Regions from separate parts of the Clostridium aromativorans genome, predicted to be linked through region 1. Evidence: predicted binding sites of a transcription regulator. Region 1 holds the regulator's gene; the other holds the start of a gene.
The links. The regulator HrcA, encoded in region 1, represses chaperone genes, less so after heat shock. The targets are predictions, from matches to a motif close to TGTTAGCACTCNNNNNNNNNGAGTGCTAACA.
Positions count from the first base shown of each region.

Region 2: a site for HrcA is predicted at 1,262-1,292, ahead of htpG (molecular chaperone HtpG). Genes of this name have one in related genera too.

Region 1 is NZ_JAJJPB010000003.1:150,557-158,192, reverse strand. It holds gene LN736_RS04950 (16S rRNA (uracil(1498)-N(3))-methyltransferase) at 1-11, opposite strand, end outside; gene prmA (50S ribosomal protein L11 methyltransferase) at 16-957, opposite strand; gene dnaJ (molecular chaperone DnaJ) at 1,047-2,195, opposite strand; gene dnaK (molecular chaperone DnaK) at 2,336-4,228, opposite strand; gene grpE (nucleotide exchange factor GrpE) at 4,297-5,013, opposite strand; gene hrcA (heat-inducible transcriptional repressor HrcA) at 5,094-6,137, opposite strand; gene hemW (radical SAM family heme chaperone HemW) at 6,328-7,461, opposite strand; gene lepA (translation elongation factor 4) at 7,610-7,636, opposite strand, start outside.
Region 2 is NZ_JAJJPB010000011.1:71,955-79,590, forward strand. It holds gene LN736_RS10055 (S8 family serine peptidase) at 1-997, shown strand, start outside; gene htpG (molecular chaperone HtpG) at 1,407-3,281, shown strand; gene LN736_RS10065 (bile acid:sodium symporter family protein) at 3,891-4,865, shown strand; gene LN736_RS10070 (nickel pincer cofactor-dependent isomerase, group 22) at 4,975-6,228, shown strand; gene LN736_RS10075 (exonuclease SbcCD subunit D) at 6,394-7,614, shown strand; gene LN736_RS10080 (AAA family ATPase) at 7,601-7,636, shown strand, end outside.

The DNA of each region.
Region 1 (7,636 bases):
AATTTATTCATCACTTCATATCATCCTTTTTGCAACTACACATATCCATTCCCCATCCTCATTTACTTCTTTTATTTTAAATCCACTATTCCTCAATTTTTCAATCACATCTTTCCTTCTGTCTTTTATTATACCTGAAGATATAAATATTCCTCCAGGAACTATAAAATTTTTTACATCATCTGTTAAGGATATTATAGCATCTGCAATTATATTGGCAACTACCACATCTGCCTTTCCATGAACCTTTTCCATGAGATTCCCTTGAAATACCTCTATGTTTTTTACATCATTATATTCAAGGTTTTTTAAGGCCGATTCCACAGCCGTACCATTTATGTCCACAGCTATAACATGTTTTGCTCCAAGTTTTGCTGCAGTTATAGCCAGTATTCCCGATCCCGTGCCTATATCAAACACCTGCGAATCCAGCTTAACATATTTCTCCAGAGCTTTTATACACATTCTCGTAGTTTCATGAGTTCCAGTTCCAAAGGCCATGCCTGGATCTAGCTGAACTACTAAATCATCTTTTTCAGGATTATAATTTTCCCAAATGGGCTTCACCACAACTCTATTCCCTGCCCTATAAGGTTTATAATACTGCTTCCAGTTATTCTCCCAATCTTCTTCATTCACTTTACTTACGGTGATAATGCCTTTTCCCTTATCTATCCCGCAGTTTTTTAAATTATTTACCCTTTCTTTTATATATTCCAGATAATTCTTAAGATTTTCATCTTCCTTATAATATCCTTTTATCACTGCGCCATCTTTTACCTTCAGCAAGCTTTCATCAAAATAATCCCAATCCTGGGGACGTTTCTTTTCAAATTCAATATCTTTAGGATCTTCTATGGACACACCTTGAACTCCTGTATTGTATAATATTCCAGAAACCGCTTCTACAGCTTCACTGCTAGTAATAATTGCCACTTCTATCCACTCTTTTTTCATGAATTTCCTCCTACACTCAATTTGGATCTACATTAAAACTATAAAGTTTGCTGACAGCCCTTAAGTTAAAAGCTGTCAGCATCTACAAATTATTTAAATCCATGTTTAAATTTATCCATAAAGGATTTTCTTCCAGTTCCTCCCGCAGGGATCTCTCCACTTGCCTCCATAAGCATCATAATAGCTTCCTTTTGCTTCTCATTTAAGTTCTTAGGCACATCCACAATCACTTTTACATATTGATCTCCTCTGCCTCTTCCATTGACTTTAGGTACACCTTTTCCTCTCAATCTAAATACAGTTTCAGATTGTGTTCCAGCAGGTACTTCATATTTCACATCTCCGTCTATAGTAGGTACCCTTATACTTGTTCCCAGAGCAGCTTTTCCAAAACTAATATGAGTATCCAAATAGATATCAAATCCATCTCTTTTAAATTTAGAATGAGATGATACTCTTATATTTATATACAGATCTCCTGGACTGCCTCCATTTTTACCTCCCTCGCCTTGTCCTCTTATAGGGATTACATTGCCATTATCCACTCCTGCAGGAATTTTTACTTTTATACTTCTACGCCTTCTAACAGTACCCGTACCCCTGCATTCAGGACATATATCCCTGTCTTTGATAATAGTACCCTTTCCGCCGCATTTGTCGCAGGTACTCATACTTACAAAACTTCCAAGAGGTGTATTTCTTTGAGTTCTCACCTGCCCCGTTCCGCCGCATTTGTCACAGGTATGTGGATGAGTTCCTCTTTTGGCACCCGTTCCATTACAGGCTTCACATTTTTCATTTCTAGTTATGGATATTTCCTTTTCCACACCGAAAACTGCCTGTTCAAAAGTCAAATTTAAGGTATATTCAAGATCTGCACCTTTTTCTGGCCCATTTTTTCTTCTTCTGCTTGAAGAAAATCCTCCTCCAAAGAAAGAGTCAAATATATCTCCAAAGCCGCCCATATCGGAAAAATCAAATCCACCAAATCCCCCTTCAAATCCAGAACCTCCGTTAAAATCAGCTGTACCAAACTGATCGTACTGAGCTTTTCTCTGTGGATCCGACAAGACCTGATAGGCTTCATTTATTTCCTTGAATTTTTCCTCGGCTTCTCTATTTCCTTGATTTCTATCAGGGTGGTATTTTAATGCTAATTTTCTAAATGCTCTTTTTATTTCATCATCACTGGCACCCTTTTTAAGGCCTAGTATTTCATAATAATCTTTTTTGGCCATCTTTTTATTTTTCACCACCTAAAACGAAAGTATTATTTAGTAAAAATCCAATTCTCTACTTAAATTAAGGGAAGAGCAAAAACTCATCCCTTAACTATTACTATTATACACGTTTATTATACAATCGTGAAGAGAAAATATTACTTATCATCATCTACTTTATAATCAGCATCAACTACATTGTCATCATTTTTATTCCCTGATCCACCCTGAGTGCCAGCTCCTGGATTTGGACCTGCTCCTGGGTTTGGACCTGCTCCTGGATTAGGGCCCGCTCCTGGATTTTGACCTGCCTGAGCATTTTGACTGTATATTTTTGATGTAACTCCATAGAGTGCCTGAGTTAGATCCTCAGTAGCTTTCTTTATTGCATCCAAATCATCGCCATCTTTTATTTTCTTAACTGCTTCTGCCTTTTCCTCTACATTTTTCTTGTCTTCACTTGAAACCTTGTCTCCTAGATCCTTTAATGTCTTTTCGCTTTGATACACAATTTGATCTGCATTGTTCTTAACTTCTATGGATTCTTTTCTCTTTTTATCCTGTTCTTCATATTTTTCAGCTTCCTTTACTGCCTTATCTATTTCACTGTCACTCAAATTAGTGGAAGCTGTAATTGTTATATTTGCCTCTTTTCCAGTTGCCTTGTCTTTAGCCGATACATTAACTATACCATTTGCATCTATATCAAAAGTAACTTCAATCTGAGGAATTCCCCTTGGAGCCGGAGCTATACCTGAAAGAGTAAATCTCCCCAGAGTCTTATTGTCAGCTGCCATCTGTCTTTCACCTTGAACTACGTGGATTTCAACAGAGGTTTGATTATCTGCAGCAGTGGAAAATATCTGGCTTTTTTTAGTTGGTATTGTAGTATTTCTATTGATGAGCGGAGTAGCAACTCCTCCCAAAGTTTCAATCCCAAGAGTAAGTGGTGTTACATCAAGAAGAAGTACATCTTTTACGTCTCCAGTAAGTACCCCTGCCTGAATAGCTGCTCCCACTGCCACACATTCATCAGGATTAACACCTTTTGAAGGTTCTTTACCAGTGAAATTCTTTACTGCTTCTTGAACCGCCGGTATTCTTGTGGAACCTCCCACTAATATAACTTTATTTATATCATTTATTGTAATTCCCGCATCATTTAAAGCTTTTTTCATAGGCTCTATAGTTTTATTTACCAAATCTCCCGTCAGTTCATTGAATTTTGCCCTTGTCAAATTCATGTCTATGTGCTTAGGGCCATTGGCATCTGCCGTAATAAACGGTAAATTTATATTTGTCTGCATGGAAGATGACAATTCAATCTTTGCTTTTTCAGCTGCTTCTTTTAATCTTTGAAGTGCCATTTTATCCTTTCTCAGATCTATTCCATTTTCAGCTTTAAAAGTATCTGCTATATAATCCATTATCTTCTGATCAAAATCATCTCCTCCAAGATGGGTATCTCCATTTGTGGCCTTAACCTCAAATACCCCATCTCCAAGTTCCAATATTGATACATCAAAAGTACCTCCACCTAAATCATATACAAATATCTTTTGATTTGTATTCATCTTATCCATGCCATAAGCAAGAGAAGCAGCCGTAGGCTCATTTATTATTCTTCGAACATTAAGTCCTGCAATCTTTCCTGCGTCTTTAGTAGCCTGTCTTTGGCTGTCATTAAAATATGCAGGCACGGTTATAACTGCTTCTGTTACAGGTTCTCCTAGATAGGCTTCAGCATCAGCCTTTATTTTTTGAAGTATCATAGATGATATTTCCTGAGGTGTATACTTTTTTCCATCTATATCCACCTTATGATCTGTTCCCATTTGCCTTTTTATTGACATTATAGTTCTATCTGGATTTGTTATTGCCTGTCTTTTAGCTACTTGACCTACCAGTCTTTCACCATTTTTCTGGAAGGAAACTACGGATGGAGTAGTTCTGGCACCCTCAGAATTTGCTATAACTACTGGATCTCCACCTTCCATAACTGCAACACAAGAATTTGTTGTTCCTAAATCAATACCTATTATTTTTGACATGTTAACTTACCTCCTAAATTTAACTCAGTTGAAATTGTCCTTATAACATTTCACTCATTTATTTAAACTTAATTTGCTACTTTCACCATACTATATCTTATTATTTTATCTCCTCTCTTATATCCTTTCTGAAATACCTCTACTATACAATTCTTATCATAATTATCATCCTCTATGTGCATAACTGCATTATGCACATTGGGGTCAAACTCTCCTTCTGAAGGAATTTCCTCCACATTTAGCTTTTCCAGTGCAGTATTAAATTGCTTCATTGTCATCTCTACGCCTTTTTTTAATGCATCCAAATTACCCTCTGACTTTGCTGCCCTTTCAAGGTTATCTAATACAGGAAGTATTTCCTTTAATATATCTTTACATGCATCAGAATAGATTCCCTCTTTTTCTTTTGAAGTCCTTTTTCTAAAATTGTCATATTCCGCCATTGTTCTGGAAAGTCTATCTTGAAGAGCTTTAAATTCATTCATAATTTTATTGTTTTCATCCTTTAGTTTAAAATTTTCCTTTTTTAATTCTTCCTGTAACTTCTTCCTTTTCTCCTCTAGTTCATCTACTTCTTCCTCTTTTACTTCTGCTTCATCCTCTGACTTTTTTTCATCGACTTTCTCTTCTTCGTCTATGTTTTCATTATCGGATTCCTGCAATTTTTCATCCAGGTCTATTTTTTCACCTGCTTTGGAATTTTTATCTTTTTCTAGACATTCATCTTCCTTTTCAGCACATTTTTTTTCAACATCCTGTGCATTCATATCCTCATCTTTCAACATTTAGACACTTCCTCCAATCCAACTAACATTTTATTGTTATCTCCAGCAAACGGCTTTCAGATTCATTCAGTATAATATCATCACTTATTTTCATCAGAATAAGCATGACTTAAAATACTATTCATTTCCTTCACCACATTTGCCAATACAGATATAACTTTAGAATAAGGTATTCTTGTAGGTCCTATTACACCAATTTCCCCTATTGGTTTTTCATTTAAACTGTACACTGCAGATATTACACTGCAGTCTTCTGCGCCTTCTATATAATTCTCATTTCCTATTTTTACCGAAATACTCGAGGCACTGTTTAATAAACTGCTTACCTTTTGTTTATTATCCAGCATAGATAAAAATTCTCTTGCCTTCTCTATGTCCTTATACTCTGGATAGTCAAATATATTCATAGCTCCCTGCATATATATTTCCGAATTATCTACATTATTCAATCTATCATACAAGACGCAAATTATTTCATCAACTACATCCTCATACCCTCTTAAATCCGACTTCAATTTGTCTACAATTTCTACACTTATATCATCAGCACATAAATTTTTTAACTGGTCATTCAATGCATTGCTCATCTTAACAAGAGTACCGTCAGAAATAGCCTTCTTAATTTTTATAAGGTTATTTTTTATAATTCCACTGTCAATTATAAGCACTAATAGAATACTGCTGTTAGATTCTATATTTATCAATTGCATATGCTTTATACGACCTTTTTTTGCAAAAGGTGCTCTAACCACAGAAGTAAGCCTCGTTAATTCAGACAAAAGATAAATAGCCTGCTTTATTATCTTATCAACTTCAAATAATGCGTCACTTATAATCTGACTTTTTATTATATATATTTCTTCCGGACTCAAATTGGGTATATGCATCAATTTATCCACATACAACCTATATCCTTTGTTAGAGGGTATCCTTCCTGAAGAACTATGAAGCTGTTCCAAATAACCCATTTCCTCCAAATCTGACATTTCATTTCTTATGGTGGCAGAACTCACTCCCAAGTTATATTTTTTAGCTATGGTTCTGGATCCCACAGGCTCAGCAGTATTTATATAATTATTTACTATTGCCTGAAGTATTTTTATCTTTCTCTCATCCATTTCCATAATATCACCTCTTTATTAGCACTCATTGCTGTTGAGTGCTAATCACTATGATTAAAAAATATCACTCATAATTTTTTTTGTCAACACCACATAAAGTATATTATTTTAACAAATAGAATAGTTTATTACATTTAAAATGAATTTTATGATATTTTCTCATGATTACTCAACATATCTGATACAAACGATATTATGTCAATATAAATTCACACATCACACTATTGGATACTTCTATTCCTCTCTTATTTAAATACATCCTATCTCCATCCACTATTAGTATTCCCTTCTCCACGTATTTATCTATTATACCGCCGTACACTGAATAAATATCCCTATTGAATCTATTTTTAAAATCTCTTATTGAAATTCCATTTATCTTTCTAAGTCCCATAAACATAAACTCTTCCATATCATCATAAATGGAATTTTTATGTTTATCCAGCCTTATAAATTTCCCCTCAATGCCTTCCAAAATATACTCTTCTATATCTGACGTATTTCTGTATCTATATCCATCTACATAGGAATGGGCACTTGAACCGCATCCTATATAAGATTTTAAATTCCAATACACCAGATTGTGCCTGCATTCATTTCCCATTTTGGCAAAATTGGATATTTCATATTGATTGTATCCACTTTTGTAAAGAAACTCCAATGTAAAATAATACATCTGCCTTTCCTCTTCCTCCCGAGGAAGCTTTAGTTCATGGTTTTTATACATGTTGTAAAAAGGAGTTCCTTTTTCCACTATCAGACTGTAACAGGATATATGTTCTGGTGCCATCCCAACCACATTCTCCAGAGATTCCCTCCAGTCCTTTAAAGTCTGCCCTGGAAGCCCAAACATGAGATCCACATTTATATTTGAGAAGCCCAGCTTTCTCGCCATCTCATAACCTTTTAAAAAATCATCTAAAGTATGAATTCTGCCAATTTTTCCAAGTAAAGAATTCTGCCATGCTTGAAGTCCTATACTCAATCTGTTGACCCCTATATTTTTTAAAAACCTTAATTTCTCTTCGGTAAAAGTACCTGGATTTCCCTCCACTGTAAATTCCAAATTGTCTTCCAATTTCAACTTTTTCAGAGCTTTATATATATTATTCCAGCTCTCAAGTGATAAATAGGTAGGTGTTCCACCGCCTATAAATATAGATTTTATAGATCTCTTACCTATAAAATCTATATCTCCAGCCAACGCCTTTGAATAATTCCACATAAATTCTTCTTTTCCACTGTAAGATGAAAAATCACAATAGAGGCATTTTTTCCTGCAAAATGGTATATGTATGTATAAAGCTGCAGGCTCCCCTGTAATCATGTTTCCTTTATCGTACACAAAAACACTCCCCAGTTTATAAATTTTACTTATAAAAAAAGCACATTCAAATATCAAATTCGGTTGATTTTCGTTACAGCCGAAAATCTTCATTAATTGTCAATTGTAAACTGTCAATTGTAAACTGTATTCAGTCTTCTGTTTTAAGTATTGCCAT
Region 2 (7,636 bases), on a different contig from region 1:
AAAACCCAATAATGCATTAAATAAAGGTACTGCTGGAATTGCTGTAAAAGTGACACCGGCAGATTGGAAGGTTGGAAAATTAAATAAGCTGCCACAGTTGAGCTCAAATTTTAAAAACAGTAAAGGAATGGACTTGCGTTCAAAGGATTTATCGGAAGCTGATATTGATGGAAGGGAAAAAGAACTTTTAAATTCAAGCTTTGATAGTAATACAAAATGGCCAAAAAATATTACATCAGTTTTTTCACCTGAAAAAATTATGTCATTAGGGAAAAATCCAGGACTTGGCATAAGAACTCTCCATAGTTTAGGAGTGAATGGGAAAAATGTTGGTATTGCAATAATAGATCAGCGTCTTCTTGTAAATCATGCTGAATATAAAGATAATGTCAAATCTTATGAAGAGCTCCACTGCGGACGTGAAACTTCAATGCATGGAGCTGCAGTAGCTTCAATAGCTGTTGGTAAAAAAACGGGTATCGCTCCAAAATCTGATTTATATTATATAGGACAAGATCCTGTGGATATATGCCAAAAATCAAAAGTCAATTTTAATTACATTGCTCATGCCATAAACAGAATAATAGAACTCAATAAAAAGTTACCTCAAGGTAAAAAGATAAGGGCTATTTCCATTTCAATAGGATGGAGTCCTAGAGATGTGGGGTACAGTGAAGTGATAAAAGCAGTGGACAGAGCCAGAGAAGAAAATATATTTGTAGTTTCATCATCACTTAAAGATACTTATGGATTTAAATTTAACGGGCTTGGAAGAAACCCTCTGTCTGATCCCGATACCTCTTCATCCTATACTCCGGGCTTATTCTGGCAGAAGGAGTATTATGAAGGAAAATATAACTTGAATAATACACTGCTTATTCCCATGGATTCAAGATGTACAGCAAGTCCAACAGGATATAGGGTATGTTTTCTACCGAGAAGGTGGCTGGAGTTGGTCAATTCCTTATATAGCAGGTGTTTATGCTCTTTCCTGTGAAGTCAAACCAAGTATAACTCCCGATGAATTTTGGAAGACGGCATTAAGAACTGGAACTACTGTTGAATTTAGAAGAAATAGTAAATTACATAGTTTAGGTAAGATAATTAATCCTGTAAAATTAATTCAAAGTTTAAAAAATAATTCATGAGAATTTTCTTTGTTATAGTTCTGATAATTTACAGCTTAAATATTATGACAAATGAATTCAGCAGATAAATTTGAGAAAATATATTGACAAAGAAGAAATTATTGCTAAAATAAAATTAGCACTCAAGTAATATAAGTGCTAACAAAAAAATATTCAGGTGACCATGAATCCGGGAATCACTTGACTGTATGATAATTGTGACAGAGGTGTCGTGCCCTGCCATTAGTATATTATATATAATTGAAAGGAAATGATAAAATGGCTGTAAAAGAATTTAAGGCAGAGTCGAAAAGACTGCTTAATTTAATGGTTAACTCAATATACACAAATAAAGAAATATTTTTGAGAGAACTTATATCAAATGCCAGCGATGCAATTGACAAAAGTTATTATCGATCACTTGTTGATGAAAATGTTAATTTCAACAAAGATGACTTCTATATCAGAATTGCTGCAGATAAGGATAAGAAAACACTTACAATTACAGACACGGGTATAGGCATGACAGAAAAGGAGCTTGAAGATAATCTTGGGACTATTGCAGAAAGCGGCTCTCTTGCGTTTAAGAATGAAAATGACATAAAAGATGGAGTAGATATTATAGGTCAATTTGGAGTTGGCTTTTATTCCGCATTTATGGTGTCTGACAAAGTAACTGTAAAAAGTCGTTCTGCTGATTCGGATAAGGCCTATAAGTGGGAATCAGAGGGGGCTGAGGGATATAGTATTGAGCCCTGTGAAAAGGAAACTACAGGTACCGAAATTATCTTAAAAATTAAAGAAAATACTGAAGATGAAAAATATGATGAGTTTTTGGATGAATACAAAATAAAATTGCTGGTTAAGAAATATTCTGATTTCATAAAATATCCAATCAAGATGATGGTAAAAAAGAGCAGGCCTAAAAAAGATAATGAAAAAGAATATGAGGATTATTTTGAAGATGAAACTTTAAACAGCATGGTACCTATCTGGAGAAAAAATAAAAATGAATTAAAGCCTGAGGATTATGATCAATTTTATATGGATAAGCATTTTGGATATGATAAACCTCTCAGGGTAATACATTCAAGTGTAGAAGGTGTGGTCAGCTACAAGACACTGCTCTTTATCCCGGCCAGAGCACCTTATGATTTCTATACAAAGGAATTTGAAAAGGGGCTGGAGTTATATTCAAATGGCGTTTTGATAATGGAAAAATGTGCTGATCTTCTTCCGGATTATTTTAGCTTTGTCCAGGGTCTTGTGGATTCAGCAGATCTTTCCCTTAATATTTCAAGAGAACTTCTGCAGCATGACAGGCAGCTTAAATTCATTGCAAAAAAGATAAAAGATAAAATAAAGAGCGAACTTCTTTTGATGCTTAAAAACAATCGTGAAAAATATATTGAATTTTACAATAGTTTTGGAAAACAGCTTAAGTATGGAGTTTATTCTGATTTCGGGGCCAACAAGGAAGTACTGCAGGATCTGTTGTTGTTTTATTCTTCTACAGAGAAAAAACTTGTAACTCTTGACGAATATGTTTCGCGAATGAAAGAGGATCAGAAATATATATATTATGCAGCAGGTGAGAATGTAGAAAAAATCGAAAAATTGCCTCAAACTGAATTGGTTAAAGACAAAAATTTTGAAATATTGTATTTTACCGACGATGTAGATGAATTTGCCATTAAGATGCTTATGAAATATAAGGAAAAGGAGTTTAAATCTGTTTCCAGTAAGGATCTAGGTTTTGATTCTGATGATAGAGAAAGTAAAAAGGAAACTGAGGAAAACAAAGAGCTATTTGATTTCATGAAGGAAGTATTGAAAGATAAGGTAAAAGAAGTAAGGGCTTCAAATAGACTTAAGACTCATCCTGTGTGTTTGGCAAATGAAGGGGAAGTATCCATTGAAATGGAAAAAGTACTTAAAATGATGCCAAACAATCAAAATATTAAAGCCGATAAAATTCTTGAAATCAACACAAACCATCAGATGTTCAAGGCCATCAAGAAAGCGTTTCAAGAGGATAAGGATAAATTAAAGGTATACTCCAATCTGCTGTACAATCAAGCGCTTTTAATTGAGGGACTTCCCGTGGAAGATCCAGTGCAATTTGCAAATGATGTGTGTACTTTGATTAAATAATTGATGTTCTACTTTCCTTTTGAGGAAGAAGAATACGGCAAGTAAGAGACATAGTATTTCTGTGTCTCTTTTTTGCTTTGAATATTGAAATAACAGCTAATTGTTTCACGAGTATGAGAATTAGAAAACTGTTAGAATAATCAAATTGCAACAGTGAATATAACAAATAATCTCACATTTTTAAATTAATCTAACAGAATGTTTTAATGGATAATATAAGTAAAAGCTTTATCTGTGCATTTTAAAAGAATTGCTATAAAAAATAATCAGTTGGTATGATTATTGCTGAATAAAATAATTATAATGGTTAAATGTTTTTATCTGATATGAAAACATTTAATTAGTATACTTAGCCATAGTAGTAAATTTACTACTTTATATATAAATAAATAGCATTTTTTACTACTAAAGGTCAATAAAGTTTCTCTAGAGGAATTATATTGGTATTTCATATTGATTTGTACCTGGCATCGAGTAAATGATATATATGTAAAATTTCTGAAAACGGTTTATGCAATTGCAAATTATATTTTGAGTTTTAAGTTTTCAAAACAGATGATATGCAATTTTTAAAATTTTACTAAAAACACTGAAAAGGAGAGTAAAAAAATGATAAAAAAGATTTGCAAATTGATTACAGGGTATTTTCCAGTGTGGGTAGTTATTGGCTCGGTTTTAGCTTTCTTATTTCCAACGCATGTTAAGCCTTTAAGTGCTTATACTGCTTGGTATTTGGGAACCGTAATGCTTTGTATGGGGCTTACTATGACGACTAATGATTTTAAATTGGTATTTTCCCGCCCCCTTGATGTACTATGGGGTGTTGTGCCGCGTTTTTTAATTATGCCTTTCGTCGCATTTGCTATATCGAAGATTTTGCACTTGCCAGCTCCTATAGCTGCTGGACTTATTTTGGTTGGATGCTGTCCTAGTGCTGTTGCTTCAAACGTTATGACATTCTTGTCCAAAGGTGATGAGGCACTTTCAATTACAGTTTCAAGTGTAAATACTGTTTTGGCGCCTGTACTTACACCGGCACTTTTCTTATTTCTCGCAGGATCGATGGTCAAGGTAAATACAGCATCGATGCTTTTAAGTATATTAAAAAGTGTAGTCATTCCGGTTTGTTTGGGAGTATTAATTCGCAGGATTGCAGATAAACCAGTACAAAAGGTTGTGGAATATGTGCCGGTTATATCGACAATTGCTCTTATGTTTATCATAACTACAGGCATTGCAGTAAATGCAGAGAATTTGGCTAAGATAGCATTTATAGCATTTTTGGCGGTAGCACTTCACAATGCAACCGGATTATTCCTGGGATATAATGCTGCTCGTAGATTGGGCAAACTCAGCAAACGTAAATCCAAGGCAATTGCTTTTGAAATAGGTATGGAAAATTCAGGACTTGCAGTTACACTGGCTTTAATGAATCTAGATCCTCTATGTGCTATTCCTGGTGCCATTTTTAGTGCTTGGCACAACGTTACAGGATCTGCGTTGGCATCCTACTGGGCTAAGAGAGCAGATAAGGATGATGCTTTAGATTCTAAAAAAATCAAGAGTGAGAATGGTACGGCTTAAGAAAATGTGTGTTATATTAAAAGAAATATTGGTATTTTGCGAAATTATATAAGAATTTATGCAGGTGATGTAATTTAAATTGAAATTTATTCTTGTAAGGAGGTTTATTATGCTTGATATAAAAATGCCGGTAATTCATAAAATAATTACTGAAGAGAGCTGCAGCTGTTTGTCAGAAAAAGAGATAATTGAAGCAGTTCAAAATGGGATTGACAGAGAAGTTGCAGGAAAAGACATTAAGGGGAAAAAGGTAGGTGTATTGGCAGGAAGCAGAGGTATACGTGACATTAAACTGATTATCAAACAGGTCATAATTAACTTAAAGGCACGTGGAGCCGATGTAATAGTTTTACCCGCTATGGGCAGTCACGGAGGTGCAACAGCAGAGGGCCAGCGTTCCATTTTGGATCATTATGGCATCAATGAAAAGGAGCTTGGAGTTCCCATAGTGTCAAATATGGAAGTGGCAACTATCGACCATATAGGAAAGCAGCCAGTTTACGTGGATAAAAAGGTGCTGGATCTGGACTATATAATTCCAGTGAACAGGGTCAAGGCCCATACTGATTTCCATGGGGAACATGAAAGTGGAGTTGTAAAGATGTTGGTTATTGGAATGGGAAAACAGGCACAGGCGGAAGCAGTTCATCAGCATGGTGCCAGTGGACTTAAAAATCTAATTCCAAAGGTGGCCAAAAAGGTGTTAGAACATGTTCCACTATTGGCTGCAGTGGCCATTGTTGAAAATAAAAGGGATATGACAGCGGCTGTAGAAGTATTGAATGCCGAAAATATTTTTGAAAGGGATGCAGAACTTCTAAAGTATTCAAAGAAATTGCTGCCTAAGCTGCCATTAAACAATCTGGATGTTCTAGTAATTAAAGAAATGGGAAAGAATATTTCCGGTGTGGGAATGGATCCGAATGTAATTGGCCGTATGAGAATTAATGGCATTCCTGATGAGGAGGGAACTGCAAGTAGAATTGCCATACTGGATTTGACAGAGGGATCTGAAGGAAATGCACTAGGTATGGGTATTGCCGACGTGACTACAAAAAGACTTTATGATAAAGTAGATATTCAAAAAACTTATATGAATACTATAACTTCCGGATTTTTGGAACGATGTTTTATTCCAGTAGTAGCTCCTACAGATAAGGAGGCAATAAGAATAGGGTTACAAACTTGTGGACGGGCTGTAAGTGAGAGGACAGCACGTATTATGCTGATAGAGAGCACTCTTGAACTTTCACAGATATATATATCTTCAGCACTGCTGCCAGAAGTTCCTCCAGAATATAAAATTTGTGAAACCGATGTTACAGATGTATTTGACAAAGACGGTAATTTAAGATTGTTTTAAAAAATTAAATCCTGTTAAAAATTATTTTCCATGGGATATTGAAAAGTGGCTGTTTCAAAATTGACGAATTTTGAAACAGCCACTTTTAACATTAAAGCTATTCTATCATTATGCTATAATGATCAGTATACAGATATGATGTTATTTGATTTGGAGGAAAAATCAATGAGAATTTTACATACTTCTGACTGGCATCTGGGCAAAAATTTGGAGGGGCACAGTCGTATGGATGAACAGGAAGCTTTTCTTGAAGACTTTGTAAAGATAGTAAATGACAATAGTGTGGATTTAATTATTATTGCTGGGGATATTTACGACAGTTATAATCCACCGGCCAGGGCTGAAAAAATGTTCTATGATACATTAAAAAAATTGTCCTCGAATGGAAAGAGAATAACTTTGGTTATATCGGGTAATCATGATAACCCGGATAGGTTGGTGGCAGCGGGTCCTTTGGCAAGAGACCATGGCATTATAATGGTGGGTACGCCAAAGTCAGTGGTACCTTGTGGTGATTATGGCAGTCATAAGGTTGTAAATTCCGGTGAGGGTTTTGTTGAAGTTGAAATAAATGGTGAGAGAGCTGTAATTGTTACAGTGCCTTATCCCAATGAGAAAAGGTTAGATGAAGTTTTATACAGTGAAATGGAAGAGGAAAAGGATAAAGTTGTGTCCTACGGTAATAAAATTAAAACCTTATTTGACAATTTGAGTAAAAACTATAGAGAGGATACTATAAATATTGCGGTTTCACATCTGTTTGCAATGGGAAGTGCTCAGGCTGGATCAGAGAGAAGTGTCCAACTTGGAGGAAGTTTTATTGTAGATGGGAGCTGCTTTCCTGTTAAAGCTCAATATATCGCCCTAGGACATGTCCATAAACCTCAGATAGTGCCTGGAACGGAAAGAAGGGCAAGGTATTCAGGTTCTCCCCTTCAGTACAGCAAAAAAGAAATTGGCTTTAAAAAAAAGTGCTTTGTAATAGATGCAAAGGCAGGAGAGGACTGCAGGGTAAAGGAAGTTGAATTTAAGGTATATAAACCCATAGAAGTTTGGAAATGTAACAGTATAGAGGAGGCCATTTCAAGATGTAGGGAGAATAGTGAGAGAGACTGTTGGGTCTATATGGAAATAACCACTGACAGATATATAGGGGAAGATGAAATAAAATTGATGAAGACCGCTAAAAAAGACATATTGGAAATTGTTCCTAAAATATCAGATGATAATTGCAGTGATCTTGATATAAATAGTTTTTCACATAAATCTTTTGAAGAGATATTCAGGGAGTTTTATATAAAAGAAAGAAAAGTGGAACCTGAACCGGAGGTATTAGACTTGCTGCTGTCCATTATTAGGGAGGAGGAAAATAATGAAACCAATTAAGCTTAAAATAAAAGGATTGAAC